2 regions of the Streptomyces sp. NPDC028314 genome follow, and region 2 is predicted to be linked to the other one. Evidence: riboswitches for the same ligand, from Rfam matches in the RefSeq annotation. Region 2 holds a riboswitch; the other holds the start of a gene.
The links. A riboswitch is a leader RNA that binds a small molecule or an ion and turns the genes downstream of it on or off. The one in region 2 is predicted to bind cobalamin.
Positions count from the first base shown of each region.

Region 1: another riboswitch for cobalamin. It lies ahead of ACZ4TG_RS02765 (ABC transporter substrate-binding protein); the one in region 2 lies ahead of ACZ4TG_RS03645 (CoA-acylating methylmalonate-semialdehyde dehydrogenase).

Region 1 is NZ_JBVHTP010000001.1:604,783-619,790, forward strand. It holds gene ACZ4TG_RS02740 (polysaccharide lyase 8 family protein) at 1-1,273, shown strand, start outside; gene ACZ4TG_RS02745 (N,N-dimethylformamidase beta subunit family domain-containing protein) at 2,539-4,167, shown strand; gene ACZ4TG_RS02750 (VOC family protein) at 4,416-4,802, shown strand; gene ACZ4TG_RS02755 (ABC transporter ATP-binding protein) at 4,813-5,622, opposite strand; gene ACZ4TG_RS02760 (FecCD family ABC transporter permease) at 5,619-6,683, opposite strand; gene ACZ4TG_RS02765 (ABC transporter substrate-binding protein) at 6,647-7,636, opposite strand; cobalamin riboswitch at 7,672-7,812, opposite strand; gene ACZ4TG_RS02770 (hypothetical protein) at 7,839-8,168, opposite strand; gene ACZ4TG_RS02775 (FxLYD domain-containing protein) at 8,214-8,615, opposite strand; gene ACZ4TG_RS02780 (TraR/DksA family transcriptional regulator) at 9,093-9,482, shown strand; tRNA gene ACZ4TG_RS02785 (tRNA-Trp) at 9,588-9,661, opposite strand; gene ACZ4TG_RS02790 (DUF4352 domain-containing protein) at 9,898-10,449, shown strand; gene ACZ4TG_RS02795 (GMC oxidoreductase) at 10,619-12,262, shown strand; gene ACZ4TG_RS02800 (carboxymuconolactone decarboxylase family protein) at 12,328-12,807, opposite strand; gene ACZ4TG_RS02805 (NAD(P)H-dependent amine dehydrogenase family protein) at 12,804-13,883, opposite strand; gene ACZ4TG_RS02810 (glycoside hydrolase family 18 protein) at 14,123-15,008, shown strand, end outside.
Region 2 is NZ_JBVHTP010000001.1:803,232-818,239, reverse strand. It holds gene ACZ4TG_RS03685 (prenyltransferase/squalene oxidase repeat-containing protein) at 1-140, shown strand, start outside; gene ACZ4TG_RS03680 (crotonase/enoyl-CoA hydratase family protein) at 330-1,139, opposite strand; gene ACZ4TG_RS03675 (extracellular solute-binding protein) at 2,004-3,290, shown strand; gene katG (catalase/peroxidase HPI) at 3,569-5,758, shown strand; gene ACZ4TG_RS03665 (enoyl-CoA hydratase) at 5,842-6,615, opposite strand; gene mmsB (3-hydroxyisobutyrate dehydrogenase) at 6,612-7,514, opposite strand; gene ACZ4TG_RS03655 (enoyl-CoA hydratase/isomerase family protein) at 7,511-8,593, opposite strand; gene ACZ4TG_RS03650 (acyl-CoA dehydrogenase family protein) at 8,590-9,741, opposite strand; gene ACZ4TG_RS03645 (CoA-acylating methylmalonate-semialdehyde dehydrogenase) at 9,738-11,237, opposite strand; cobalamin riboswitch at 11,428-11,598, opposite strand; gene ACZ4TG_RS03640 (cobalamin-binding protein) at 11,658-12,572, shown strand; gene ACZ4TG_RS03635 (short-chain fatty acyl-CoA regulator family protein) at 12,588-14,003, opposite strand; gene aceA (isocitrate lyase) at 14,394-15,008, shown strand, end outside.

The DNA.
Region 1 (15,008 bases), 200 kb from region 2:
CTACAGTCGCCCGCTCGCCGACCAGACGCTGAGCCTGTCCTCGGTGGCCCGGCTGGCCGAGGTGGACGGGGACACCTCGGTGGCGGCGCTGCCCGAGACGGTCGGGCACCGGCTGTTCGCCTCGATGGACCGGGCCACCCACCGGCGCCCCGGCTGGGCCGCCTCCCTGTCCATGGCCTCCCGGCGGATCGCTCACTACGAGACGGGCAACGGCGAGAACCTGCGCGGCTGGCACACCGGGAGCGGGATGCTGGCCTGGTGGGGCTCCACCTACGGCAACGGCCAGTACTCGGACTCCTTCTGGCCCACGGTGGACCCGTACCGCCTGCCGGGGATCACCGTCGCCCGGAAGGTCCTCGCGGACGGCGCGGGAGGTGACTGGGGAGCCTCCCGGCCGGACGCGGCGTGGGTGGGCGGCAGCACCGACGGGGAGTTCTCCTCGGTGGGCCAGCATCTGCGGGGCCTGGGCAGCACCCTCACGGCGCACAAGTCCTGGTTCTTCCTCGCCGACACGGTCGTCTGCCTGGGCGCGGGCATCCGGGCCACGGACGGCGTCCCCGTCGAGTCGGTCATCGAGAACCGCAACCTGGGCGCCGCCGGTACGCACGCCCTGACCGTCGGGGGCGCGGTCCAGCCGGGCGGCCTCGGCTGGTCGGCCACCTTCCCGGCCCCGGGCTGGGCACACCTGGCGGGCTTCGGCGGGTACGTGGTGTCCGGCTCGGGATCGTTCAGAGCCCTGCGGGAGGCGCGGACCGGCCGGTGGAGCGATATCAACCGGGGAGGCTCCACCACCGCCCTCACCCGGCGCTACCTGACCCTCTGGTACGACCACGGCACGGATCCGGCTGGGGCCGGGTACGTCCACCAGATACTCCCGGGAGCCACGGCGGCCCAGACCGCGGCGCGGGCCGCGACCCCCGGCTGGGCCGGTGTGCTCGCCAACACCGATGCCGTCCAGGGCGTTTCGGTCGCCTCGCTGGGCTTCACCGGTGTCAACTTCTGGCAGGCCGGGACGGCCGGTGCGCTGGAGGCGAGCGCACCCTGTTCGGTCACGGTGCGGGAGAGATCCGACGGCACGGCGACGGTCTGCGTCGCGGACCCGGCCCGGGCGCTGACCGCGCTGACCCTGGTGTGGAACCGGCCCGTCACCGCGGTCCTGTCCCGGCCGGCGAGCGTACTGACGGCGACGACGGGGGCCCGGCTGCGCCTCGGCTTCGGGAACCTCACCGCAACGGCGGGCGCCGGCCAGCAGGTGGTGGTGCGGTTGGGGTGAACCGGCTTGGGCGCTCCCGGCCGCCGGGGCACGGCCCGCCCAGGAACACGGCCCGCCGCCGGCCCGACCGGGCGGGGCGGGGCGGCGGGCGCAGGAGGCGGTGGCCTGGCCGTCGCCTCGGTCCGGTATCCGGTGCCTGGTGCCCCCAAGGCCTGGTGCTCGGGGCCGGGGCCGATACCAGTGCCCTGTACCTGGTACCGGCGACCCACCCGGTGCGAGAGGGCCCAGAGCCCGGCCCGGAGCCCGGGCCGGTGCCGGTGGCCCGGTGGCGGCGCCGGCGCCGATGGCCAGGGGCGCGGTGCTGGGGCCCGGTGCCGGTGCTGGTGCCGGCGGCCAGGGGGCGATGGCCGATGCCGAGATCCCGGTGTCCAGAGGTCCGGTGTCCTGGGCCAGGGCCTGGTGTCCGGGCCTGGTGTCCGGGGCCAAGGGGCCCGGTATGCCGCCTGGTGCGCGGGGACCTGGTGCTGGATGCCCGGTGGCCTGTGCTCGCGCAGCATTGGCGCCGTGTCGGAGGGCGCCGTCCCTCGGCCAGGACGGCACGGCGATACCCCATAGCGTTCGCCGCGGTGGTCGGCGGTGGCGGCCGGGGTGGTCGGCGGTGGCCGCAGGGGTCGGCAGTGGCGGCTGCGGTGACCGGCGTCCGCCGTGGCGGCCGGTGGTGGCGGCTGCGGGGGGGGCGGCCGGCGGTTCGGCCGACTCGGCAGCCGAACCGTCGGAGCCCTCGGCGCGGTCCGTGAAGTCGGCGCCTCGCCGAGAAATTTGGTCGGCGTCCTCGGCTCGGGCCGCGCGGGCCCAGGCGGGTACGGCTGTATGCCGGGGCCTGGTCCATCGGCCGATGCGCTGTGCGCGCGGCTGCGGCCACGGGCACCGCTACCGGCTACCGGCTACCGGCTACCGGCTACCGGCTACCGGCTACCGGCTACGGCTACGGCTACGGCTACGGCTACGGCTACGGCTACGGCTACGGCTACGGCGCGAACGCCTTGGCGAGCTCCGGGCCAGCCTGCGAGGGGAGGCGCGCGAACGGTTCGCGGGACGGTGTTCGTCGGTGGGGTGGGGCAGCAGCGGCGGTGCCCTTGAGCAGGAGGGCTCCGGGGCCCGTTGCCGGGCGGGCTTCACGGCGACCGGCCGGGGTGCGGTGGTGATTCGGCGGTCTGGCGAGCCGCGAAGCAGGCGGCGCGGGGCAGGTGTGGTCCTAGGGCGGCTGCGCGGGGATGCGCGGCCCGGCCGAAGAGGAGTGTGGAGGGTGACATAGCGTGCCCCGCATGGATCAGGAGCACATAGCCGGGGATGCCGAACCCGGGGCCAGGCGGCGGTTTCTCGCGATCGCCGCGACGGGGGCGGCCGCGGCGGCCGGTCTCGGGGCGGTGACCGGCTGCGCGAGCGCGGACGGCGGGCGGGCGGACGGGGCCGGGCCGGGAGAGGGCGCGAAGCCGAACGGCTCCCCGTCGGCGTCGCCGGCGAAGTCGGCGCCGCCCGGCTTCGACGTCAGGGCCGAGAACGCCCGGCCCGGGAACCACGACTGGCGTGTGGTCAAGCCCGGGCCGGCCCGCGCCATCGAGGGCTTCGCCGACAAGGTCAGCGTCCTGCCCGGCGAGTCGTTCGGGCTGCACGTGTCGACCACGGCGCCCCGGTTCACCGTCTCCGCGTACCGCATGGGCTGGTACGGCGGCGCCCGGGCCCGGCTGGTCTGGCGTTCGGAGGCCCTGCCCGGCGTGCGCCAGCCCGAGCCCACGGTGGACCCGGGCACCAGGACGGTCCGGACCCGGTGGGCCCGTACCACCGGCGTCGACACCAAGGGCTGGCCCGAGGGCTGCTACCTGCTGCGGCTCGACGCCCAGGGCGGCGAGGGGCAGCGCTTGGTCCCGGTCACGGTCCGTTCCTCCGCCTCGACGGGACGTACGGTCGTCGTCAACGCGGTCGCGACCTGGCAGGCGTACAACCGTTGGGGCGGCTACGGCAGCTACGACGGCCCCAGCGGCGGCTACGCCTCGCGCTCCCTCGCCGTGACCTTCGACCGGCCGTACGAGTACGACGACGGCGCGGGCCTGTTCCTGGTGTACGAGGCACCGCTGATCGCCCTCGCCGAGCGGCTCGGCGTCCCTCTCGCCTACGCGACGACCACCGATGTGGCGCGGGAGAAGCGGCTGCTGGAGGGGGCCGCGGCGGTCCTGTCGCTCGGCCACGACGAGTACTGGTCCCCCGAACAGCGGGCGCATTTCACGGCGGCCCGGGACGCGGGCACCAACATCGCGATACTGGGCGCCAACTGCTGCTACCGGCGGATCCGGCTGGAGCCCTCCGACCTGGGCCCGGACCGTACGGTGGTCTGCTACAAGTCCTCCTACGACCAGGACCCCGGTTTCAAGCGCGGCCATCCGGCGACCGTCGACTTCCGCTCGCCTCCCGCCGCCGATCCGGAGAGCTCCCTGCTCGGCGTGATCTACGACGGCTACCCGGTGGACGCCCCGTACGTGGTGACCAACCCCGGTCACTGGCTGTTCGAGGGCGCCGGGGTGAAGGCCGGCGACGGCTTCCCGCACCTGGTGGGCGTGGAGTACGACAAGGTCGACACCGGTTTCCCCACGCCCCGCCCGATGGAGATACTCGCCCACTCCCCCGTGGTGTGCGAGGGCCGGCCCAGCCACCAGGACACGGCGTACTACACGACGGCGAGCGGGGCCGGGGTCTTCGCGACCGGCACGATGCGCTGGGTCGAGGCCCTCGATGCGACGGGGGACGGCCGCGGCGGAGCCAACCACGGCCTCGACGCGCGCTCCGGCGCACTGACCACACGCGTGACGGAGAACCTGCTGCGGGTATTCGCGGCGGGGCCGGCCGGACGGACGCACCCTGCTCAGGACAACGTCAAGGCCGTGTACGGAGGTTCCTGAGCCGGGCCGTTCGTCGGCCGCCGTGCGCCGCCGTCCTCCGCCGACCGCCCGGCTCCGTGTACCGCCGACCGCCCGGCGCCCTGAGCCGCCGTCGGCCATCGTGCGCCGCCGGCGTCCGCCATCGTCCGAATACCGGGTGGTATTCGCCTGGACCGTCCGTTTAGGATCACAGTGACGGCATCGCGTGTCGGTCACCGACCGGGTGAGGCATGGAGGTGCCGTGGCGTGCCTTTCGGAGGCATTCACTCATGTCAGTCCAGCTGAACCACACCATCGTCCACTCGCGTGACAACCGGGAGTTCGCCGAGTTCCTGGCGGACCTCCTCGGTCTGGAGGTCGGGAACGAGTGGGGACCCTTCGTCCCCGTCGAGACCGGCAACGGCGTCACCCTGGATTTCGCGACCGCTCCGGCCGAGTCCATCGCCGCCCAGCACTACGCGTTCCTCGTCTCCGAGGACGTGTTCGACGCGGCTTTCGAAAAGATCAAGTCGGCGGGGATCGCCTACTACGCCGACCCGCACCAGAAGCATCCGGGGGAGATCAACCACAATGACGGGGGCCGCGGCGTCTACTTCCCGGATCCGTCCGGACACGGGATGGAACTGATCACCCGGCCCTACGGCTTCCAGGGGTAGAGCCGCGGCTCTACTCCCGCACGCGTTCCCCGGCCACCGGAAGGTAGACGATGCTCGGCCCGCCGGTGGTCGGGTGGGTGCCGACCCGGGCCCGGACTCCGTACACCTCGGACAGCAACGCCTCGGTGAGGACCTCGGCCGGGGCCCCCGAGGCCACGACCCGTCCGCCTGCCAGCACGTACAGCCGGTCGCAGAAGGACGCGGCCAGGTTGAGGTCGTGCAGGACGAGCAGGCTGGTCGCGGGGAGGGCGCGGACCAGGCCCAGGATCTCCAGCTGGTAGCGGATGTCCAGGTGGTTGGTCGGCTCGTCGAGGGCGAGCAGGCCGGGGTCCTGGACGAGGGCGCGGGCGACCAGGGCGCGCTGGCGTTCGCCGCCGGAGAGTTCATCGAACCGGCGGGCGGCGAAGGCGGCCGCGCCGACGGTCTCCAGGGCCTCGCCGACGCGCCGGGCGTCGTCGGGTCCGTCCTGTTCCCAGAACCGCTTGTGCGGGCTGCGGCCCATGGCGACGACCTCGCGGACCGACAGCCCGAAGGTGCCGGCCGCGTCCTGCGGGACGACCGCCACCCGCCTGGCCCTGTCCTTGACGCCCAGCGACGCCGCGTCGACCCCGTCCAGCAGCACCCGGCCGGAGGCGGGGCGCAGGGTGCCGTAGACACAGCGCAGCAGGGTGGTCTTGCCGCTGCCGTTGGGCCCGACCACTGCGACGGTCTCGCCGGGCCGGGCGGTGAGGTCGATTCCGTGCAGCACCGTCTTGCCTTCGACCTCGTAACGGAGGGCCTCGACGCGGAGTTCCACCGGGCGTCCCGTCAGCAGGCTCATCCGGCCACCCCCTCGGTACGGGTGGACCTGCGCAGCATCCACAGGAAGAACGGCCCGCCGACGAGTGCCGTGACCACGCCGACGGGTATCTCCTGCGGCGCCGCGGCCGTACGGGCCGCCAGATCGGACAGTGTCAGGAACACCGCCCCGCCCAGCGCGGCCACCGGCAGCAGCGCCCGGTGTCCGGCGCCCACCGCCATCCGGGCGGCGTGCGGAACCATCAGCCCGACGAAGCCGATCGCGCCGCTGTAGGCGACCAGCACACCGATGACGAGGGAGGTGAGGACGAACACGGCGGCCCGGAACCGGGCCGTGTCCAGGCCGAGGGTGTGTGCGCCCTCCTCCCCGGCGAGCAGCAGGTCCAGCGGCCGGGCGAGGGCGAGGAGCAGGCCGGTGCCGAGGAGCAGCGCGGCCGTGGGCAGGGCGAGTTCGTCCCAGCGGGCACCGCCCAGCCCGCCGAGGGTCCAGAAGAGGACGCTGCGGATCTGGTCGGGGTGTGCCGCCAGCACCAGCACCAGGCTGGTGAGGGCCGACAGGATGTACTGGACGGCGACCCCGGCCAGGATCAGCCGGCCGGTGGTCATGGTGCCGCCGCGCCGCGCCATCGCGTAGACGGCGACGAGCGCGCCCATGGACCCGGCGAACGCCGCGAGCGGCACGCCCGCCCCGCCCGCGAATCCGAGGGTCCCCGTACCGAAGACGATCACCAGCACGGCCCCGGCCGACGCCCCCGAGGAGGCGCCGAGCAGGAAGGGGTCGGCGAGCTGGTTGCGCACGAGGGCCTGCAGGACGGTGCCCGCCACGGCGAGTCCGGCGCCGACGACGGCGCCGAGCAGCACGCGCGGCATCCTGACGTCCCACACGATCGAGCCGAAGGCCCCGCCGCCCGGTCCGGGGCCCGCGAGCACGATGTCGAGCACCTGGCCGGGGGCGATCCGTACCGGTCCCAGGGCGAGGCCCGCGACGGCGGACGCGATGAGCGCCGCGGCGAGGAGCACGAGGGCGGCCGGGGTACGGCGCGAGCTCACGCGGCGTCGGGGTGCAGCTGGCGGCCCAGGGATTCGACGGCGTCGGGGACGCGTACTCCGAGCACGGCCGAGGACAGCGGCAGCACCACGAACCGCTGGTTCTTGACGGCGGGAACCTGCGCCAGGGCCGGGTCGTTCAACAGGCGCTGCTTCTTGGCCTCGACGGTGGTGCCGCCGTAGTCGAAGATCAGGACGACCTCGGGTGCCCGCTCGATGACCTTCTCCCAGGCGACGTCGCCGAAGGTGTCCTTGAGGTCGGCGAACACGTTCGTCCCCCCGGCGAGGGAGACGATCTCGTTGCCGATGCCGTTGCCTCCCGAGGTGAAGGCGGAGGCCTCGCCCGAGTCGTAGACGAAGACGGACGGCTTGGCCTTGTCCTTCACCCGCGCGGTGACGGCCTCGATGCGGTGCTGCTCGTCCGCGATGAGCTCGGCGCCGCGCTCCGGTACGCCGAAGGTGTGCGCCACTTCGGTGATCTCGGTCTTGAGCTGGTCCAGCCCGACCGGCCCCTGGGTGCAGTACTCCACGCTGAGACGGGAGTTGACGCCGGACCCGGCCAGTCCCTCGCGGTCGCGGCCCTGCGCCTTGTCGAAGGCGCTGGCGTAACCGCCGTACACGAAATCGGGGTTGGCGCCGAGGAGGACCTCCTTGGAGGGGTACTCCTTGGCCAGCACCTTCGTCTTCTCGTACGCGGGCCGGTAGGCGGGCAGGACGGCGTCGTCCAGGTAGGCGGTGCCGACCAGTTTCCGCTCCAGTCCCAGGGCCAGCATGATCTCGGTGGTGTGCTGGTTCAGGGTGACCACGCGCTCGGGCGGGACCTGGTAGGTGGTGCTGACACCGCAGTTGGCGACGGTGTACGGGAACCCGGGCACGGCGCCGGCGCGCGCGGCGGCGTCCTTCCCGCCCGGCGAACCCCCGCAGGCGGCAAGGGGCGCGAGCAGCGCGAGGGGTATGAGCGAGCGCAGAACAGCGCGGGAACGCGGCATGGCGAAGCCTCTCCGGGGGATCCTCGTCCCCGGTCGAAGTGAAGAGGCGGTGCGTCAGTGTCTGACTCCCGGATCCGCGCGGGGCGGATTCCGGTCACAGTGGCGGGACCGCACCGGATTCGCACCGGTTTCCTGTCCTGCACCGCCTGGGAGAACCCTGCCAAGTCTGCCAGACGCCCGGGTGCGGACCGGGCGAGCGCTCTCAGAACCCGTCGGGGTCGGGCGGGGCGGGCAGGTAGACGTGGGGCTCGTCGCCCTCCCAGCTGAGCAGCGGGGTTTCCTCGCCGAGCACGAGTTCGTCGGGGTCCGCCACCCCGGCCCGGCGCAGGAGTTCGATCACGTCCGCGTCACTGTGGGCCAGGCCCAGGACCTGCTCCCGATCCGGGGCCCGGGGCTCCCCCTGCTCCTGGGGCTGGGCCTGCTCTTGGGCCTGCTCCTGGGCCAGGCCCGGGTCCTGCTCCTGGACGCGGATGGTGACCCTCCGGCCGCCCGAGACGGAGATCCGGTGCACGACGATCGGCGCATGCTCCATGCCACCACGATGCGGCGGGAGGTCTCCGGTCGCATCCGGGCCGGGTCAGGAGGCGTAGCGGGTCACGTCCGTGATCCGGCAGCTGATCCTGTCCTGGATCTGCTCCAGCCCCTGCGCCGTGGTCCGCGCGCTCTGCCCCGGCGCGAGGTTGTTCGAGAACGCGGCGGCCTCGCCGAGCCGCTTGTTCGACGCGTCGACGAACTCCACGCTGATGATGTAGCTGCTCGACTTGGAGGACCGGTTGGTGATCAGCAGCTCGGCGCTCCCCCAGCCCGTGTCCGGGTCGAGCTCGCACCCGGTGATCTTCACGTCGCCCGCGGGCCCGGTGGTCGCCGGCCTCTCACCGGCCGACGGGGTGAGCGTCCCCGAGACCGACGGGCTCGGCGGCACGGCCGGGCGCCGGTCGGGTTCTCCTCCGCCGGACACGGTCAGGAGGGCGCCGATCACGCCGATGAGCAGCAGCAGACCAATGGCCCCCAGGCAGGACAGCCCGATGATCCGGCCGGTGCTGCCCTTCCTCGGAGGCGGCGGAGACCCCCACGACGCTCCGGGCGGCTGCGGTGTTCCGTATCCCGGCGGAGGCCGCTGACCCCAGCGGGGAGGCTCCTGTCCCGGCGGTGGCGACTGGTCCGACATGCATCCACCCTGGGGCCGCGGCTTCCCGCGCGCATCCGGACACCGTGCGCCCGGACCGTCGGCCGGCTCCGCCCCATCCGGAACCTCTCCTGTCACATGGCTACCCGCAGACCCGCAGCAGTGCATATGGTGTGGCCCCGGACCATCCCGGGCGCACGCCCCTCCCGGCCTCCCCACGGGAGGGCTGCTGCGTGTCCGCAGGTCAGCGCCGGTCTCTCGGCATTCGGCCGTGGCCACCGCGCTCATGGAGCGCGGAATGCACACCCCCGCCCCGACGTTGTCGCACGCATGAGCGGTACGCCCGATCCTCCCCCTTCCGCTACGGACTTCCCCTCGGTCGTCCGTGAACGGATCGCGGCCGAGCAGGCCTCGACACGTGCGCAGATCGCGGCCTTGAGGCGCGACTTCGACGGCATCGTCGAGGCGAACGCCCTCGTGGCGGTCGACGACGAGCACGATCCGGAAGGGTCCAGCACCGCTTTCGAGCGTGCCCATGTCGCAGCCCTGCTCGCCCAGGCCAACGCGTACCTGGGGGAGCTGGACCACGCACTGGACCGCCTGGAGCAAGGCGTCTACGGGCGGTGTGAGGGGTGCGGCGAGCCGATACCGGAGGCCCGCCTGGAGGTACGCCCGGCGGCGACGACATGCGTACGCTGCGCCGAGGCCGGCCGCGGCTGACCGAAGCCGGGGCGGTGACCTCGACGCCGGGAGATGACGAACGCCCAGCTGGGAAGAGGTCTCCCACCTGGGCGTTCTGCGCATCCACGCTGGTGCTGCTTCTTGCAGGGGCGGCAGGAGTCGAACCTGCGACCTACGGTTTTGGAGACCGTTGCTCTGGCCAGCTGAGCTACACCCCTTCGGCGAGACCAACCATGACATGGCTCGGCCCGAAGATCCACCGAATTCGGTGGTCAACTGGGGGAATTTCCGAGCGCGTACGGGTGCCCCGGAGGTCCGGGCGGCGGCGAGCGGGTCGCCCGAGCCGATCCGTGCCGGGGGCCCGGGCCGGCGGCCCCGCCCACGATCCTCCGCGGGTGGCGCGAGCGCCACCCGCGGAGGATCGTGGGCGGGGGGCAGTGAAGGAGGTGCCGCCATGCGCCGTACGCGGATCACGGGAGCCGCGCGCCGCCTCCGGAGCCCGCTCGCCGCTCTCGTGCTGCTCGCCACCGCCGCACTCGGCGCCGCACCGGCCGGCCACGCCCCCGCCCACTCCGGGCCCGGCGATCCGACCGGCTCCTCCGAGACCGTTTCCCTGGCCGGCACCCGGCCCGGCGAGCGCCTCGACGTCACCCTGACGAAGGTGGCCGACCCCGCGAAGCCGGCGAGCCCGACGGGGCCCGCGCCCGAGGGCGCGGGCCGGCTGGTCGCCGTACAGCTGAAGCTGGAGAACACCGGCACGGCCCCGTACGAGGACTCCCCCGCGCCCGCCGCGCACCTGCTCGACACCTCCGGGCGGCGCTACACCGGATCCGACACCCCCACCGACGCGGGACCGGCGTTTCCCGCCACCGTCACCCTCGACCCCGGCGACACCGCGCTCGGGTTCATCGCCTTCCGGATCCCCGCCGAAAGCTCCCCCGCCGCAGTGCAGTTCGCCCTGAACGCCGGACTCGCCGACGACGTGGCCCAGTGGAGCCTCCCCTAGGACGAGGCCGCCGCTTGCGACCCCGGCGCCACGGGCGTCACGGGCGTCACGGGGCTGCGCGGGGCCACCGGCCCCGAAGCGGCCGGAAATTACCTCGGCGTATGTAGTGACTTACCACGCAAGCAACAGTAGAACTTGTTCTCACTCCGTCGAGAGTGAGGAACGTCACATGAGTGACAAATCCCTGAACAACAAGGTATCCAAGGGTGTTTCACGCCGTGGATTCATCGCTGGAACCGGTTCCATTCTTGGAGCCGCGGCACTGGCCGTCAACACCACGGCCGCCCGCGCCGGAACAGTCACCGCGAACGCCCCCATCGCAGCGGGGGCCCATGTACCGGTCCTCGTGATCGGCACCGGATACGGCGGCTCCGTCGCCGCACTGCGCCTCGCCCAGGCGGGTGTCGACGTCCAGATGATCGAGATGGGCATGGCCTGGGACACCCCCGGCACCGATGGAAAGATCTTCGCCAACACCACCAAGCCGGACTATCGTTCCTACTGGCTGCGCACCAGGACGAAGGCACCCCTCAGCAACTTCCTCGGCTTCCCGATCGACAAGGACGTCCCCAAGTACACGGGCATCCTGGACGCCGAGGAGATGGGCGGGATCATCGTCTACCAGGGCCGCGGGGTCGGCGGCGGCTCGCTGGTCAACGGCGGCATGGCGGTGACTCCCAAACGGCAGAACTTCGCCTCGATCCTGCCGTCGGTGGACGCCGAGGAGATGTACACCACCTACTACCCGCGGGCCAACGCCGGCCTCGGCGTGGGGCTCATCGACCCCAACTGGTTCGAGACGGTGGACTGTTACCAGTTCGCCCGGGTCGGCCGCAAGCACGCCCAGCGCTCCAACTTTCCCTTCGTGTTCGTACCGGACGTCTACGACTGGGACTACATGAAGAAGGAGGTCGCCGGGACCGTCCCCAAGTCCGCGGTGGCCGGCGAGATCCTCTACGGGAACAACGCCGGCAAGAAGTCCCTCCAGCAGACCTACATCGCCGCCGCTCGCGCGACGGGCAAAGTCAGCATCTCGCCCCTGCACCGGGTCACCACCGTCTCCCCCTCGGCCGGTGGCGGCTACACGGTCGTCATCGAGCAGCTGAACACCACCGGCGACACGATCGCCACCAAGACCGTCGTCGCCGACAAGGTGTTCTTCGCGGCGGGCAGTGTCGGCACGAGCAAGCTCCTCGTGAAGCTGAAGGCCACCGGGGCGCTGCCGAACCTCAACAACGAGATCGGCAAGGGCTGGGGCGACAACGGGAACGTCATGTGCGGCCGCGCCAATCACATGTGGGACGCGACCGGCAAGGTGCAGGCCTCCATTCCCTGCGGGGGCATCGACAACTGGGACGCGGGCGGCGCCTTCGCCGAAATCGCCCCGCTGCCGACGGGGATCGAGACGTACGCGTCCTTCTACCTGTCGATCACGAAGAACCCGAACCGGGCCGAGTTCTCCTGGGACGCGGCGGCGGGGAAGGTCGGCCTGAACTGGCAGACGGCCTGGAAGCAGCCGGCCATCGACATGGCCAAGACCATCTTCGACAAGATCAACTCGAAGGAGGGGACGATCTACCGGACCGATCTCTTCGGCACCAACAAGATCTGGGGCGACCACCTCACCTACCACCCGCTCGGCGGCGCGATCCTGAACAAGGCCACCGACAACTACGGCCGCCTGCACGGCCACCCCGGCCTGTACGTGATCGACGGTGCGCTGATCCCCGGCAACACCAGCGTCAATCCGTTCGTCACCATCACGGCGCTCGCGGAACGGAACATAGAAAAGATCATCGCCACCGACCTGTAGCGATGACCGGTTCCCGGGGCCGACCGGAATCTCCGACCGGAATCTCCGACCGGCCCCGGACCACCTCAACTCCCCGGCAGCATGCAGACGCTGTCGAGGCCCAGCACGTGATTGAGCCGGCCGAAGGCCAGCCAGGAGCCGATGCTCATGCTCAGCTCCACGATCTCCACCTGGCTGTAGTGCGCGGTCATCCGCCCCCAGAACTCCTCGTCGAGACCGTGGTGGTCCAGGGCGTACCGCTCCGCGTACTCGGCGGCGAGCCGCGTGCGGTCGTCGAAGGCCTTGGTGGTACGCCACTCGGTGACCGCGTCGGCGAACTCCTCCTCGACCTTCTCCCCGTCCCGGTCGGTGCGCCAGTCGAGGCAGAACACGCACCCGTTGATCTGCGCGATGCGCAGCCGGGCGGCTTCGAACTCGCGCAGGCCCAGGGTGGTGTGGGCGTAGACCGACAGGGAGAAGTTCGCCGCGGCCATGCCGATGCCGGGGACCATGTCTCCCCATACGTATTCGATGGGGTGCTGCCCCTCGGGGATGTCGATCCTCATGGCTGCTTCCTTCCGAGTTTGCCGACTGCGGGTCGCAGCGGGATGTCGAGCGCGTCGTAGATGCCGGGTTCCGCGGCCACGAGCCAGTCGATGGCTCCGACGAGCCGCCCGACCGCGGTGGCGTTGCCGCCGGCGGACCGGTTCTCGCCCTCGTCGGTGGCCTCGATCGTGACCTCGATGCGGGGGCGGCCCTCGATGATCACCCGGTGTGCGCCGGCCCCGTCGGGGGGCAGCGGCCAGTCGGGTGCGCAGGACGGATGGATGCGGGTGACGTGTTCGATCACGATGCGGGGTTCGCCTTCGACGATGCCCTGGACCTCGAACCGGATCGCGCCCTGGCTGCCGGCCTCGAACTCGCCCATCGTGCGCGTGGTCACGGTGGTGTCGAGCGCCCGGCGCTGCGAGGTCTCGCGGATCTCGTCGAGTTCGACGCCGAGCGCCCGGGCCATCATCCGTATCTGTCCGCCCCACACCATGCTGGGGATCGAGGGCATCAGCATCATCGGCTCGTAGTCCATCGGCTGGCCCATGCCGACCAGGTAGCGGACCGAGTCCGGCTGGTCGTACGTGGAGTAGTCGAAGATCTCCTGGCAGCGGATCGCGTCCACCGTCGTGCCGAGTCCGCTGATCAGGAGCGGGAGGACGTCGTTGCCCCAGCCCGGGTCGACACCGGAGGCGAACAGTGAGCCGCCGCCCTCGGCTATCGCGGCCAGCACCGGATCGACGAACTCCGGCGGGGCGTTGCGGTGGTCGTAGAGGGGGTAGAGGGCCGGGCTGACCACCGCCGCCCCGGCGGCGATCGCGCGGGTGATGTCGGCGAGGGCTTCATCGGGGCGGATGTCCCCGGAGGCCGCGTACACCACGGCGGCCGGCCGGGCGGCCAGCACCGCCTCGATGTCGTCGGTGGCGGCGACCCCCAACATGCGCGCCAGCCCGCCGAGTTCGCCCGCGTCGCGGCCGACCTTGGCGGGGTTGTGGACGATTACTGCCGTGAGTTCGAGCGCCGGGTGGGCCTCGACCGCGCGGATCGCCGCGCGGCCGACGTTGCCGATGCCCCAGACCACCGTGGGAATCATGCGCGGAGGGTAGCGACGGGGGGCAGAGGTGCCCAGTGCCGTGAAGGATGTTTTTCGGACGGGTCGGTAACACCGCAGAAGCCGAGGTGGACGCCCCCTTGACCGGGATGGTCCAGACCAATAGTTTCCGGGGTGCAGCGCCTCCGCGGCACAGCACCTCACGTCGCAACCCTGCCCCGCCGCGCCACCACACATGTACAGCGCACGCGAATCCGCTCCCGCATCCGTAAAGGAAGCCCATGCGCTTCAGCACGCTCGGCAGGCTGACCGTCGCCGCCTGCTCCCTGTCCCTGCTGGCCGCCTTCGCGCCCTCCGCCGCCGCGCAGGCCGACGCGGGAGGCCACGACCGCTCGTACAAGAAGGTCGGGTACTTCACCCAATGGGGCGTCTACGGGCGCGACTTCCAGGTCCAGGACCTCGACGCGAACGGCACGGCCGGCAAGCTCACCCACATCAACTACGCCTTCGGCAACATCAGTCCTGAGGGCAAGTGCTTCACCGGGAACGTGCCCGGTGAGGCGGACGCGTGGGCCGACTACGTGCGTCCGCTCGACGCCGCGAACTCCGTCGACGGCGTGGCCGACGACGCGCAGCAGCCGCTGGCGGGGAACTTCAACCAGCTGCGCGAGCTCAAGGCCAAGCATCCGGGCCTCAAGGTGCTGCTCTCGCTGGGCGGTTGGAGCTGGTCGACGAACTTCTCGGACGCCGCCCTCACCCCCGCCTCCCGCAAGGCCCTCGTACAGTCCTGCATCGACCTCTACATCAAGGGGAACCTGCCGAGGGACGGCGCCCGCGGCGGCCCGGGCGCGGCCGCCGGGATCTTCGACGGGATCGACCTCGACTGGGAATGGCCCGGCTCGGCCGGTGACACGGACACGAAGTTCCGCCCCGAGGACAAGCGCAACTTCGCCGAGCTGGTCAAGGAGTTCCGCACCCAGCTCGACGCGTACGGCCGCAACCAGAAGCGGAAGCAGAAGTACGAGCTGACGGCCTTCGTCCCGACCGCCCCGGCCAAGATCGACGCGGGCTTCGACGTCCGCCGGATCATGCGCGACCTCGACTTCGTCACCCTCCAGGGCTACGACTTCCACGTATCGGGCGAGAAGACCACCGCCCAGCAGTCCG
Region 2 (15,008 bases):
CGATCACCACCGTCAACGGCAAGGCCAACAGCGGCTCGAACACCTGGAAGGTCAGCGTCGACGGCTCGGCCTTCGCCGGTGCGCTGCGCGAGAAGGTCATCAACGTGGGTGACACGATCGCCCTGCGCTGGGGCGCCTGATCCCGTTCCGGGTGCGGGGCCCCGTACGCCGGGCCCCGCACCCGGCCTCGGATCGCACCGGCCGTCAGAGCGCCCGCGGCAGCGGCCGCTGTGGGGGACCGGTGTACGCGCCGAGGGGCGGATCAGGGCGACCGTCTTCCACTTCTCCCGGCTTGGCGGGACCTGCCCCCTGGACGGGCCGGGGACGGCTCAGCCGTGGAAGGAACCGTGCCGTCCCGCCCCGGACGCGAAGCGCGCGGCACCCGAGAGGGTCTCGCCGGCCGACAGCGGCACCATGCCGTGCCGCAACTCGGCGGCCAGCGCCTCGGGCTCCGCCAGCCCGTGCTGCTCCCGTACGGACAGCCGGTCGTGGCGCAGGCACAGCTGCGGGAACGCCGCGATCTCCCGCGCGAGTTCCTCCGCCGCGTGCCGGGCCCGCCCCGGCGGTACGAGACGGTTCGCGAGCCCGATCGCGTACGCCTCGGCGGCCGGAACGGGCCGGCCGGTCAGGATCAGGTCCATGGCGCGGCTCTCGCCGATCAGCCGGGGCAGCCGGACCGTGCCGCCGTCGATCAGCGGCACCCCCCACCGGCGGCAGAACACCCCGAGGACCGCGTCCTCCTCGACCACGCGCAGGTCGCACCACAGGGCCAGTTCGAGTCCGCCGGCCACGGCATGGCCGGTGACGGCCGCGATGACCGGCTTGGTCAGGCGCAACCGGGTCGGCCCCATCGGGCCGTCGCCGTCGGGCTCCACGCGGTTTCCGCGTTCGGTGCCGACGGCCTTGAGGTCGGCGCCCGCGCAGAACGTACCGCCCTCGCCCCACAGCACCGCGACCGAGGCGTCGTCGTCCGCCTCGAACTCCCTGAATGCATCGGCCAGTTGCCTGGCCGTCGGCCCGTCCACCGCGTTCCGCGCGGCGGGCCGCGACAACACCACGGTCGTCACGGGCCCGTCACGCTCGACGCGGACGGAGGGCGCGCCGCCCTGTTCTTCCGGTGCCGCCGGGATGTCGGTCATGGCGGCATTCTCACGTGTCCGCGGCCCGACGGCCAGAGCGGCGAGGAGGGCTCATCGCGGTGTCGTTCCGGAACGCGCTCATCGAACGGCGTCCGGCCCGACGGCCGGGGCTCCGTCGTGGCGTGCGCGATCACGGACCACGACCCCGCCCCGGGCTGCCGCCCTGCCGCTGAAAGGTTCCCGCAACTGCCTCTGAGAGGAACTCCGTTGACCGGCGCAGCGGCGCGCCGGGCAGACTGCTGGGCTGAGCGGGTGGTCATGTCCATTGCGGGAACGGTCAAGCTCCGGGTGATCCTTCTGTGCGCCGGACGGGTGTGGAACGTGCACGGCGCAAGCCCCCAGGGAGACCACGACACCACGCGCTGGTCTGGGACGAGCCGAGCGCACGCTGTGGGCGGCGGGAGCCGACGTATGGCCCGAGACGTCGGGGAAGGTCCACGGGCGTCTGGTGGGTTACGCGTACCGGGACGACGAGGCCGAGCCGCTGTCCTGCGGCAAGGACCGCGACTCCACGATGCGTGAGAAGGTCCGCCTCTTCACCCGCGCCGGGCAGGAGTCGGCTGGGGCACTGGATCTGAAGGGGCTCGCCTACAAGGCGCGCTGGTTCGAGGAGACCCCGGGCAGGCCGCCCGCTGACCGCACCACCCCCGTCTACGCGCGTCGCCCTCGTGGAGCGCATGTGGGAAAGCACCAGCAGGCAGAGCACCGGTTGGGTCATCCACCACACATGCGCCGGGAGTGGAATCAACCACTCCAACATCAGGCGAGAATTCCGGCCACCGGGCCACCGGACCGCCGGGTACTTCCCGGCCCGATGTGCCATGAGCAGTAGCGGGATTCGAGCGAGATCAGGGGAAGACACCCGTGCGACGAAGGACATTCGGCACGGCCGCCACCGCGGCCGTGTTCGGCCTGCTGATACCACTGTCCGCCTGCGGTGCCTGGGATGACGGCGCGGACGGCAGCGGCACGCTCCACCTGGTGGCCGCCGAGTACGGCGACACCCCGGCCACCAGTTCCAAGGCCTACTGGGACAAGCTGACCGGCGCCTTCACCGCCGCCCACCCCGGTATCAAGGTCCAGGTCCAGCTCCTGCCGTGGGCCGACATCGACCGCGAGGTCTCCCGCATGGTCAAGGCGGGCCATGCGCCGGACATGGCGCTCATGGGCTCGTACTCGGACTTCGCGGCCCAGGGAATGCTCTATTCGGCGGAAGAGATCCTCTCGGTCGGCGCCGAGGCGAACTTCCTGCAGCCCCTCGCAGAGGCGGGGACCGTCAACAGCCGCCTCTACGGCCTGCCTTTCGTCGCGAGCAGCCGTCTCCTGTTCTACAACGAGGCGCTCTTCGCCAAGGCCGGGATCACCGAGCCGCCCAAGACCTGGTCCCAGCTCAAGTCCGCCGCCAAGGCGCTCAAGGACAAGGGCGTGAAGTTCCCGTACGCCATGCCCCTGGGCCCGGAGGAGGCGCACGCCGAGGCCTTGATCTGGGAGCTCAGCAACGGCGGCGGCTACGCCGACAACAGCGGCAACTACAGCCTGGACTCCGACCAGAACATCCGGACCTGGCAGTGGGTCAAGGACAACATGGTCGCCCCGGGCCTGGTCGGGCCCACCCCGCCGTCCCAGCTCAACCGCGCCGACGCCTTCGCGGCCTTCCTGCGCGGCGAGGTCGGCATGCTCAACGGCTACCCCTCGCTCGCCCACGAGGCGGCCGCGAAGGGCATGGGCGTCGGCACCGTCGCCATGCCGGTCGCGGACTCGCTCCGCTCCGCGGAGAGCCCGCCGACCGTGGGCGTGGCCGACTGGATGATGGCGTTCAAGAAGAACGGCAAGCGGGAGGAGATCGGCACGTTCCTGGAATTCGTCTACCAGGACAAGAACCTGTCGGACTTCGTCGGCCGCTACCACCTGCTGCCGTCCACCGCTTCCGCCGCGCGCACCCCGGCCGGCGGAGGCCTCGGGCAGACCGATCTGGACTTCCTCGGTGCGCTGCGGACCGCCCGTCTCTACCCGGTGAACGACCCGTCCTGGGTGACGGTCAGTGACACCATCAAGCGCAACATCGGCCGCGCCGTGGAACCGTCCGGCGACCCGAAGGCCGTCCTGGAGGACATCGCCGCCAAGGCGGCCGAGGCCGGCAAGAAGAGCTGAGGGCCGCACGCGCGTCCCCGTTCCCCTTCGGTGACCGGCCGCGGTCCCGGCGCGTGCCGGGCCCGCACATATTTTCCGCTTCTCGCGCCAGGACACGAAAACGACTTCCCGCGCGAATGCTGTCGCGGTTGCCCTGCGTGTTCTCGTGACCGTGCGGTGCGCGGTGCACGACCATGTGGACGGCGGCGGGCGCCGTGGCGCGGGTCACAGCGCTCGACACCAGTCGTCACGAGCAAGCAGCCAGCAAAAGGAACACTGAGACAGGAAGAAGGGCCGACGTGTCCGGCAGCGAAAGCGAGAACCCGGTAATCCCTTCCCCGACCCCCGCGCCGACTCGGCCCAGGACGAACCGGGACTGGTGGCCGAATCAGCTGGACCTCCAGGTCCTGCACCAGCCCTCGCCCCGGTCCAACCCGATGGGCGAGGACTTCGACTACGCGCAGGAGCTGGGGACCCTCGACCTCGACGCGCTGAAGCGGGACGTCTTCGAGGTCATGACGGCGTCGCAGGACTGGTGGCCTGCCGACTACGGTCACTACGGGCCGCTCTTCATCCGGATGAGCTGGCACGCCGCGGGCACGTACCGCATCGCCGACGGCCGGGGCGGAGGCGGCTCCGGCGCCCAGCGGTTCGCCCCCCTCAACAGCTGGCCGGACAACGCCAGCCTCGACAAGGCCCGCCGGCTGCTCTGGCCGGTCAAGCAGAAGTACGGACGGAAGATCTCCTGGGCGGACCTGCTGGTCTTCGCCGGCAACTGCGCCATGGAATCGATGGGGTTCAAGACGTTCGGGTTCGGCTTCGGGCGGCAGGACATCTGGGAACCCGAGGAGATCTTCTGGGGGCCCGAGGACACCTGGCTCGGTGACGAGCGCTACAGCGGCGACCGAGAGCTCACCGGTCCGTTCGGTGCCGTGCAGATGGGCCTGATCTACGTGAATCCGGAGGGGCCCAACGGCAACCCGGACCCGTTGGCCGCCGCCAGGGACATCCGCGAGACGTTCGCGCGCATGGCGATGAACGACGAGGAGACGGCCGCGCTCATCATCGGCGGCCACACCTTCGGCAAGTGCCACGGCGCGGTCGATCCCCAGTACATCGGTCCGGAACCCGAGGCCTGCCCCGTGGAGGCGCAGGGCATCGGATGGAAGAACACCTTCGGCACCGGCAAGGGCGCGGACACGCTCACCAGCGGCCTGGAGGGCGCCTGGACGAGCGAGCCGACGAAGTGGGACAACGGCTACCTGGACAACCTGTTCGCCTACGACTGGGAGCTGACGACGAGCCCCGCCGGCGCGAAGCAGTGGACTCCCAAGGATCCCGCGGCCCAGGGCACGGTGCCCGATGCCCATGATCCGTCGAAGAGGCACGCCCCGATGATGCTGACGACCGACCTCGCGCTGAGGCTGGATCCGATCTACGGGCCGATCGCGAAGCGCTTCCACGAGAACCCGGACGAGCTCGCGGACGCGTTCGCCAAGGCGTGGTACAAGCTGCTGCACCGCGACATGGGACCCCTCTCGCGCTACCTCGGCCCCTGGATCCCCGAGCCCCAGCTGTGGCAGGACCCCGTCCCCGCGGTCGATCACGAGCTGGTCGGGGACGCGGACATCGCCGCCCTCAAGGAGCGGATCCTCGCCTCCGGGCTGTCGATCCCCCAGCTGGTCTCCACCGCTTGGGCGTCGGCGGCGAGCTTCCGCGGCACCGACAAGCGGGGCGGCGCCAACGGGGCGCGGATCCGGCTCGCGCCGCAAAGGGACTGGGCGGTCAACGACCCGGCCGAACTGGCCGGGGTGCTGCGGACCCTGGAGCAGATCCAGCAGGACTTCAACGCCTCCCAGTCGGGCGGTACGAAGGTCTCGCTCGCCGACCTGATCGTCCTGGGCGGGTGCGCCGCCGTCGAGCAGGCGGCGAAGAATGCCGGGCACGCCGTCACCGTCCCCTTCGCGCCGGGACGCACGGACGCCTCGCAGGAGCAGACCGACGTGGACTCGTTCGCCGTGCTCGAACCGACCGCGGACGGCTTCCGCAACTACGTCCAGGCCGGGGAGAAGCTGGCGCCGGAGACCCTGCTGCTGGACCGCGCCGGCATGTTGACGCTGACGGCCCCGGAGATGACGGTCCTGATCGGCGGCATGCGGGCGCTGAACGCCAACTCCGGGAAGTCCCGCAACGGTGTCTTCACCGACCGGCCGGGGACGTTGACGAACGACTTCTTCGTCACCCTCCTCGACATGGGTACGGAGTGGAAGCCGTCCGTCTCGACCGAGGGCGAGTTCGAAGGCCGGGACCGCGTCACGGGCGAGCCCAAGGGGACCGCCACCGCCGTCGACCTCGTCTTCGGTTCGCACGCCGCGCTCCGGGCCATCTCGGAAGTCTACGCCTGCGAGGACGCGAAGGAGAAGTTCGTCCGCGATTTCGCGGCCGCCTGGAACAAGGTCATGAACCTCGACCGGTTCGACCTCTCCTGAGCCCGCCGGTGTCCGGGTCGGCCGCTCACCGGCCGACCCGGACACCGGACTTCGGGTGCGCCCGCCCGGGCGCCCCCGGAGGCTCAGCCGTGGGTGAAGTGCGGCGGGCGCTTGTCCACGAAGGCGGACATGCCCTCCTTCTGGTCGGCCGTGGCGAACACCGCGTGGAACAGCCGCCGTTCGAAGCGGACGCCCTCGGTGAGGGTCGTCTCGAAGGCCCGGTTCACAGCCTCCTTGGCCATCATCGCGACCGGCTTCGACATCCCGGCCACGGCCTCGGCCACGGACAGCGCCTCGGCCGCCAGTTCGTCGGCCGGGACGATCCGGGAGACGAGCCCGGCGCGTTCGGCCTCCTCGGCCCCCATGGTGCGGCCGGTCAGACAGAGATCCATCGCCTTGGCCTTGCCGACGGCGCGGGTGAGCCGCTGCGAGCCGCCGATGCCGGGGATGACGCCGAGTTTGATCTCGGGCTGTCCGAACTTCGCGGTGTCGGCGGCGAGCAGGATGTCGCAGAGCATCGCCAGCTCGCAGCCGCCGCCCAGCGCGTAGCCGGAGACTGCCGCGACCGTGGGCGTACGGACCTGGCCGAGGCGGTCCCAGGCGGTGAACCAGTCGGAGAGGTACATGTCCATGTAGCTCCGCGGCCGCATCTCCTTGATGTCCGCGCCCGCCGCGAAGGCCTTCGCGGAGCCGGTCAGGACGATGCAGCCCACGTCCGGGTCCCGGTCCAGTTCCTCCGCCGCGGCCACCACCTCGGTCATGACCTGGAGGTTGAGGGCGTTGAGGGCTTCCGGCCGGTTGAGGGTGATCACGGCCACCCGGCCCTTGCGTTCCAGCAGGATGGTCTCGTAGGTCATGCGGGTGTTCCGTTCTGCGGTCGGAGGGTGCGGACGATCGCCGAGAAGTCCAGGGCGGCGCCCTCGCCCTCGGCGAATGCGGCGTACATCTCGGATGCCTTGAGACCGAGCGGCGCGTCGACCCCGCCCGCCCGCAGGGCGTTCGCGGCCAGGGTGAGGTCCTTGGCCATCAGGGGCGCGGCGAAGCCGGGCCGGTACTCCCGGTTGGCGGGGCTGGCCGGGACCGGTCCGGGTACGGGGCAGTTGACGGTGAGCGCCCAGCACTGCCCGGAGGCGGTGGAGGCCACGTCGTAGAGGGCCTGGTGGTCCAGGCCGAGGCTCTCGGCGAGGACGAAGGCCTCGCTGACCCCGATCATCGAGACGGCGAGGATCATGTTGTTGCAGATCTTCGCGGCCTGCCCGGCACCCGCCGCCCCGCAGTGCACGGCCTTCCTGCCCATCGCGGCGAGCAGCGGCTCGGCCGCCGCGAACTCGGGGGCGCCGCCGCCCGCCATGAAGGTGAGGCTCGCGGCCTGCGCGCCCACCACCCCGCCCGAGACGGGCGCGTCCAGCGAGCGGTGACCGGCCGCCCCGGCGGCCTCGTGCGCGGCCCGGGCGTCGGCCACGTCGATGGTGGAGCAGTCGACGAACAGGGTTCCGGGTCGCGCGGCGGCCAGCAGCCCGTCCTCCCGGTACAGGGCGAGGACGTGCCTGCCCGCCGGCAGCATGGTGATCACCACGTCGGCCTCGGCGGCCGCCGCGCCGGCCGAGGAGGCCGGCTCCACCCCCGTCGCCGCGGCGGCGGCCAGGAGCTCCGGCACCAGGTCGAAGCCGAGGACGCGGTGCCCGGCCCTCACCAGGTTGGCCGCCATCGGGCCACCCATGTGGCCCAGTCCGACGAACGCCACGGTACTGCTCACCAGGGCACCTCCTGAGTCGAATCGTTCGCCGCCAGCCGCAGTTCGCGCTCGCCGAGCGGGGCGAAGAACCGCTCCACACCGGCCGGTTCGACCTCCGCGAGGGTGGGCGGACTCCAGTGCGGGCTGCGGTCCTTGTCGATCACCTGGGCGCGGATGCCCTCCACCAGGTCGGGGGAGGACAGGGCCGCGCAGGAGACCCGGAACTCCTGCTCCAGGACCCTTTCCAGCGGGCCCAGTTCGCGGGCCCGGCGCAATGCGGCCAGGGTGACCTTGAGGGCCGTCGGTGATTTCGCGGTCAGCGCGGCCGCCGCCTCCTTCGCAGCCGGAAGGCCGTCGGCGAGGAGCCGTCGGACGATCCCCTCGACGCTGTCGGCCGCGTAGCAGTGGTCGATCCACCCGCGCGCGGCGGCCAGTTCACCGGCCGGCGGCGTCCGGACCCGGCTGCCGAGCGCCTCGTGTACGGAGGTCCGCGCGAGGTCGGCGGCCAGCGCGGGGAGCTCGGCCGCGGGGACGAAGTGGTCCGCGAGCCCGCACAGGAGCGCGTCGGCCGCCCCGACCGCCGTACCGGTGAGGGCCAGATGGGTGCCGAGCCCGCCCGGCGCGAGGGCCAGCAGGTAGGTGCCGCCGACGTCGGGGACGAAGCCGATGCCGGTCTCGGGCATGGCGACGCGGGAGCGTTCGGTGACGATCCGTACGGTCCCGTGGGCCGAGATCCCCACACCGCCGCCCATGACGATGCCGTCCATGAGGGCGACGTACGGCTTGGGGTAGCGGGCGATACGGGCGTTGAGCCGGTACTCGTCGTGCCAGAAGTCCGCCGAGGCGGTGTTCCCGGCCCTGGCATCGTCGTAGATGGCGCGGATGTCGCCTCCGGCGCACAGGCCGCGTTCACCGGCGCCCTGGATGACGACGGTCTCGACGGCCGGGTCGTGCTGCCAGGCGGCGAGTGCCGCGTCGATGCGGAGCACCATGGGGTGGCTGAGGGCGTTGAGGGCCTCGGGGCGGTTGAGGGTGATGTACGCGGCGTGGCCCTCGGTACGCAGCAGGACGTGGTCGTCTTGGGGGGATTCGTTGTTCATCGCAGGGTCTCCGTGAGTCCGCGGGCGACGATGACGCGCATGACCTCGTTGGTGCCTTCGAGGATCTGGTGGACGCGCAGGTCGCGGACGATCTTCTCGATGCCGTACTCGCCGAGGTAGCCGTAGCCCCCGTGGAGCTGGAGGGCCCGGTCGGCGACCGTGTAGCCCGTGTCGGTGGCGAACCGCTTGGCCATCGCGCACAGCCGAGGGGCCAGCGGATCGCCGGAGTCGAGGGCCTGGGCGGCCTGCCGGAGCAGGGCGCGGGCGGCGGCCAGTTCGGTGGCCATGTCCGCGAGACGGAACTGGAGCGCCTGTGCGTCCAGGAGCCGCCCGCCGAAGGCCTCGCGGTCGGCGAGGTACGCCAGGCTGCGGTCCAGGGCGCTCTGCGCACCGCCGAGCGAGCAGGCGGCGATGCCGAGCCGGCCGCCGTTGAGGCCGTTCATGGCGATGCGGAAGCCCTCGCCCTCGGCTCCGAGCAGCCGGTCGGCGGCCACGCGCACCCCGTCGAGGACGACCTGGCGGGTGGGCTGCGCGTTCCAGCCCATCTTGTGCTCGTTCGGGCCGAAGGAGACCCCGGGGTCCTCCCGTTCGACGACGAAGGCGGAGATCCCGCCGGGCCCGGCCTCCCCGGTGCGGGCCATGACGACGTAGACCCCGGCGGCTCCGGCGCCGGAGATGAACTGCTTGACGCCGGTCAGCACGTAGTGGTCGCCGTCCCGCTCGGCGCGGGTGCGCAGGGCGCCCGCGTCGGAGCCGGCGCCGGGTTCGGTGAGGCAGTAGCTGCCCAGGGTGTCGGCCGTGCAGAGGCCGGGCAGCCAGCGCTCGCGCTGTGCGCGGTCTCCGTAGCGGTCGATCATCCAGGCGACCATGTTGTGGATGGAGAGGTATCCGGCGATGGACGGGCAGCCGGTCGCGAGGGTCTCGAAGACGAGGACCCCGTCGCCGCGGCCGAGCCCCGAACCGCCGTGCTCCTCCCGTACGTACACGCCGCCGAGGCCCAGGACCGCGGCCCTGCGGATGACGTCGACGGGGAAGTGCTTGTCCCGGTCCCAGGCGACGGCGTGCGGCGCGAGGTGCTCCTGGGCGAAGTCGAGGGTGACCTCGGCGAGGGCGAGCTGGTCCTCGGTGAGGGTGGCCACGGCGCTCATCCCATCGTCGGGATGGTGAAGCTCGCGCCCTCCTTGGCCCCGGAGGGCCAGCGCGAGGTGACGGTCTTGGTGCGGGTGTAGAAGCGGATGGAGTCGGGACCGTGCTGGTTCAGGTCCCCGAAGCCGGAGCGCTTCCAGCCGCCGAAGGTGTGGTAGGCCACCGGGACGGGGATCGGGACGTTGACGCCCACCATGCCGGCGCCCACCCGGCGGGTGAAGTCGCGGGCGGTGTCGCCGTCGCGGGTGAAGATCGCGACGCCGTTGCCGTACGGGTGCTCCGTGGGCAGGCGCAGCGCCTCCTCGTAGTCCGCGGCCCGTACGACGCTCAGCACCGGGCCGAAGATCTCCTCGCGGTAGATCCTCATGCCGGGGGTGACGCGGTCGAAGAGGGTGGCTCCGGCGAAGTAGCCGTTCTCGTGGCCGGGCAGGGTGAATCCCCGCCCGTCGACGACGAGTTCGGCGCCCTCGGTGGCGCCGATGCCGACGTAGCGGTCGACCCGGTCGAGCGCGTCACGGCTGACCAGCGGCCCGAAGTCGGCCTCGGGGTCGTCGGAGCGGCCGACGCGCAGGGTGGCGATGCGTTCCTTCAACCTGGCCACCAGGGCGTTCGCGGTCTCCTCGCCGACGGGGACGGCGACGGCGATGGCCATGCAGCGTTCGCCGGCGGAGCCGTAGCCGGCGCCGATCAGGGCCTCCACGGCCTGGTCCAGGTCGGCGTCGGGCATCACGATCATGTGGTTCTTGGCGCCGCCGAAGCACTGGGCGCGCTTGCCGTGGGCGGCGGCGGTGGCGTAGATGTGCGCGGCGATCGGGGTCGATCCGACGAATCCGAGGGCCTGCACGCGGGGGTCTTCGAGGAGGGTGTCCACGGCTTCCTTGCCGCCGTTGACCACGTTCAGCACACCGGGCGGCAGACCGGCCTCCAGGAAGAGCTCCGCCAGGCGCAGCGGTACGGACGGGTCCCGCTCCGAGGGCTTCAGGATGAAGGAGTTGCCGCACGCCAGGGCGGGTGCGGCCTGCCACAGGGGGATCATCGCGGGGAAGTTGAAGGGGGTGATCCCGGCGACCACGCCCAGCGGCGCGCGCAGGGAGTGCACGTCGATCCCGGTGCCCGCGTTGTCGGTGAACTCCCCCTTCAGCAGGTGCGGGATCCCGGCGGCGAACTCGACCACCTCCAGGCCGCGTTGCAAGTCGCCGTGCGCGTCGGCGACGGTCTTGCCGTGCTCGGCCGACAACAGCCGTGCGAGGGAGTCCCGTTCGCCCTCGACCAGCTGGAGGAAGCGCAGCATGACGCGGGCGCGGCGCTGCGGGTTCCACTGCCCCCAGTCGGCCTGCGCCTCCTCGGCGTTCGCGATGGCGGCCTCGGTGTCGGCGCGCCCGGCGAGCGGGACGCGTGCCTGGACCGCGCCGGTGTTGGGGTCGTACACGTCGGCGAAGAGGCCGGACGCCCCGGTGGTGTGCTTGCCGCCGATGAAATGGGTGAGTTCGCGGACCATGGATGCCTGCTCTCGTCAGGTTGGATCCGGGGATGGCACGGCCCGGCCGCGGACGGACCCGGTGGGGTGCGCCGCTGGGAGGGGCCGTGAGAACTACGAGCGCGTGGACAGGTGGTGTGCGCGCTCCGCCGGATCACCAGGGTCGTGGGTACAAACCGGTGCCATGCGTGTCTGCTCCATCCTCGTGGACAACACGGAACGTTCCGCGGCCGGTATCCTGACTCCCGGATCCACGCGTGCCGCCCGCCTTCCCGACAGACCTCGTCAGTGGCGTGTGGATGGCAGCACACTCCCCGGTCACAGTGGCGGGACCGTGCCGGATTCTCACCGGCTTCCCTGCACCGCGGACCTTGTGCCACGAACATATAGTTGGACGTCCTAGTAAGTCCAGACCCGCCACCGCGCGCCTACAGTCGGTGCATGCGCATCGTCTCCCTGCTCCCGGCCGCCACGGACATCGTGGCGGACCTCGGCCTCGCCGCCGACCTGGTCGGACGTACCCACGAATGCGACTGGCCGCCGGAGGCGGTCGCCTGCGTTCCGGTGGTCACGAGGGCCGGGTTCGCCGCGGAGGAACTCAGCAGCCGGGAGATCTCCGAGGCCGTGGGCGGGGCCGCCCACTCGGGCTCCTCGCTCTACACCCTGGACACCGAGGCGCTCGCCGCGCTCGAACCGGAGATCGTGCTCACCCAGGACCTGTGCGACGTCTGCGCGGTGTCCTACGAGGGAGTCTCGCGCGCGGTGCGCCTGCTGGACGCCGGACCCCGCGTCCTGAGCCTGGAACCGCGCACCCTCGACGACGTACTGGACTGCCTGGTCACCGTGGGCGAACTGCTGGGCGTACGGGAGCGGGCCGAGCGGCGGCGCACGGAACTGCGGGCACGGCTGGCGCAGGTGCGGCGGCTGACCGCCGGCCGGCCCCGGCCCCGGGTGGTGGCCATCGAATGGCTCGACCCGCTGTGGCCCGCCGGGCACTGGGTGCCCGAGCAGATCACCTGCGCCGGGGGAGAACCGCTTCTCGCCGCACCGGGCGAGCACACCGAGCCGATGACCTGGGACGCCGTTCGTGCCGCCCGCCCCGACGTCGTGCTGCTCCTGCCGTGCGGCTTCCCGCCGGAGCGGACCCTGCGGGAACGTGACCTCCTGACGTCCCTCCCCGGCTGGGACCAACTGCCCGCCGTACGGGCCGGGGAGGTCTGGGTCCTGGACGGGCCCGCCTACTTCAACCGCCCCGGACCGCGTGTCGTGCGCGGCGCCGAAGTGCTCGCCCACGTCCTGCACGCCGTCCGGGCGGGCGAGCCGGTGGCCGCGGGCGAGGCCCGCCGCCTGGAGTGAGCCTGCGGGGCCCGGTCAGCCCCGGGCCGGGTCGGGGGCACCCTTGACCGGGTAGGGGATGAAGGTGCTGCTGTTCTCGTCGACGGCCAGGGCCCGGCCGAGCGGCGGCACGGCCCGCTGGGGGCAGTCGAGGCGCTCGCAGAGCCTGCAGCCCATCCCGATCGGGGTGGCCGCCGCCCTGTTGTCGAGGTCGAGCCCGTCGGCGTACACGAGGCGGGAGGCGTGCCGGATCTCGCAGCCCAGGCCGATGGCGAAGGTCTTGCCGGGCTCGCCCCAGCCGCCCCGGTGCCGGGTGACGGCGCGGGCGGTCCACAGGTAGCGCTGCCCGTCGGGCATGGCGGCCACCTGGACGTGGATGCGGCCGGGCGCCGCGAAGGCCTCGTACACGTTCCACAACGGGCAGGTGCCGCCCGCACGGGAGAAGTGGAATCCGGTGGCCGACTGCCGCTTGGACATGTTCCCTGCCCGGTCCACCCGGACGAAGGAGAACGGCACCCCGCGCAGCCTGGGGCGTTGCAGGGTGCTCAGGCGGTGGCAGACCGTCTCGTAGCCGATCCCGAAATGGTCGGTGAGCCGCTCGATGTCGTAGCGGAACTCCTCGGCGGCGGTGTGGAAGGCCGTGTACGGGAGGATCAGCGCGGCCGCGAAGTAGTTGGCGATGCCGATCCTCGCCAGGGCGTGAACGGGGGAGCCGGGCGGGAAGTCCTCGGCGGCGAGCCGGTCCAGCTCACCTCCGTACTCGATCAGTGCCAGCTGGGTGGCCATCCGGAATGCCTGCTGGCCCGGCCGAAGCCGGTTCGACAGGTGCAGGACCCGGGCGGTCCCGTCGTAGTGGTGCAGCCGGTCGGAGTCCGCGGCGGTCCCGACCCCGTGCCGGTCGGAGAGCCGGCGGGTCAGGGCGCGGATGACGTCCCCGGGGCGGATGCCGATCTCGCGGGCCAGTGCCTCCGCGGCGAGATCGGTGTCATGGAGGTAGTTCTGCCGCCGGTAGAAGAACTCGCGGATCTCCTCGTGGGGCGAGCGCGGCGCGTCCGCCACCTCGTTCCGGCCGTCGGCGGCGTCGGCGAGGCGCTCGGTCAGGAGCTGGCTGCGCCGGCCCAGATCGAGCAGGACCGAGGCGACGGCGGGCATCCGGGTGGCCAGTTCGGCCAGGTCGGACGGGGAAACGCGGGCCTCGGCGACCTGCTGGGCGAGCGCCTCGCGCAGGTCCGCGACCAGGCGGCTGGTGTCGCGCTCCGAGAAGAACCCCGGATCGACCCCGAACGCCTCGGTCAGCCGCAGCAGTACGGGAACGGTGAGCGGCCTGGAGTCGTGCTCCATCTGGTTGAGGTAGCTGGGCGAGATGGCGAGCACCCTGGCCAGATCGGCCTGGGTCATCCGCCGCTCCTCGCGCAGCCGCCGCAGCCGTGCTCCCGCGTACGTCTTGCTCACCGCACTCCTCCGCCGTTGGACACGCGCCGCCAGGATACGGGGGCAGGCGCGGCCGAGGGGCTTCGCAACCTTGGCAATTCCGGCCTCGAAGATTCGCAAAGCTTGGCAGATGTACCTCCTTGATGGCACTCAGTGTCAATGCCAGAGTCGGTGCTGCGGCCCGCCGGACCTGGCGGCCGAGGCGGGCTGCCGGGCCTGATTCACGCCCTGATTTCAGGGATCCTGGCAGCTCGAATCGGCGGCTCGGCAGCATTGCTCAGCTTCGGCCCGCAGCCGGGTTCGGCGGCCGCACCTCCTTTACAGGCACAGAGTGCCAATCCCCAGGGTGCCTGCCCAGGTGCAGGTCCGGCTCATTGGCAAGACAAGCGACGGATGGAAACGGTGACGGTCATGGCAGAGGCGAACACGACGGCGGCGGCCGAGCAGCTCAAGCAGCGCTGGGCGACGGACCCGCGGTGGTCGGGCATCGAGCGCACCTACACGGCCGAGGACGTGGTCCGGCTCTCGGGCAGTGTCCGCGAGGAGCACACGCTGGCCCGGCGCGGCGCCGAGCGGCTGTGGCGCCAGCTCCACGAGCAGGACTACATCCACGCCCTGGGCGCCCTGACCGGAGGCCAGGCGGTCCAGCAGGTGCGGGCCGGACTCCAGGCGATCTACCTCTCCGGCTGGCAGGTGGCGGCCGACGCGAACCAGGCCGGCCACACCTACCCGGACCAGAGCCTGTACCCGGTCAACTCGGTGCCGCAGGTGGTGCGCCGGATCAACAACGCGCTGCTGCGCGCCGACCAGATCGCCACCGCCGAGGGCGGCGCGGACACCACGGACTGGCTGGCCCCCATCGTCGCGGACGCCGAGGCCGGCTTCGGCGGCCCGCTCAACGCGTTCGAGCTGACCAAGGCCATGATCGCGGCCGGTGCGGCCGGCATCCACTACGAGGACCAGCTCGCCTCGGAGAAGAAGTGCGGCCACCTCGGCGGCAAGGTGCTCGTCCCCACCTCGCAGCAC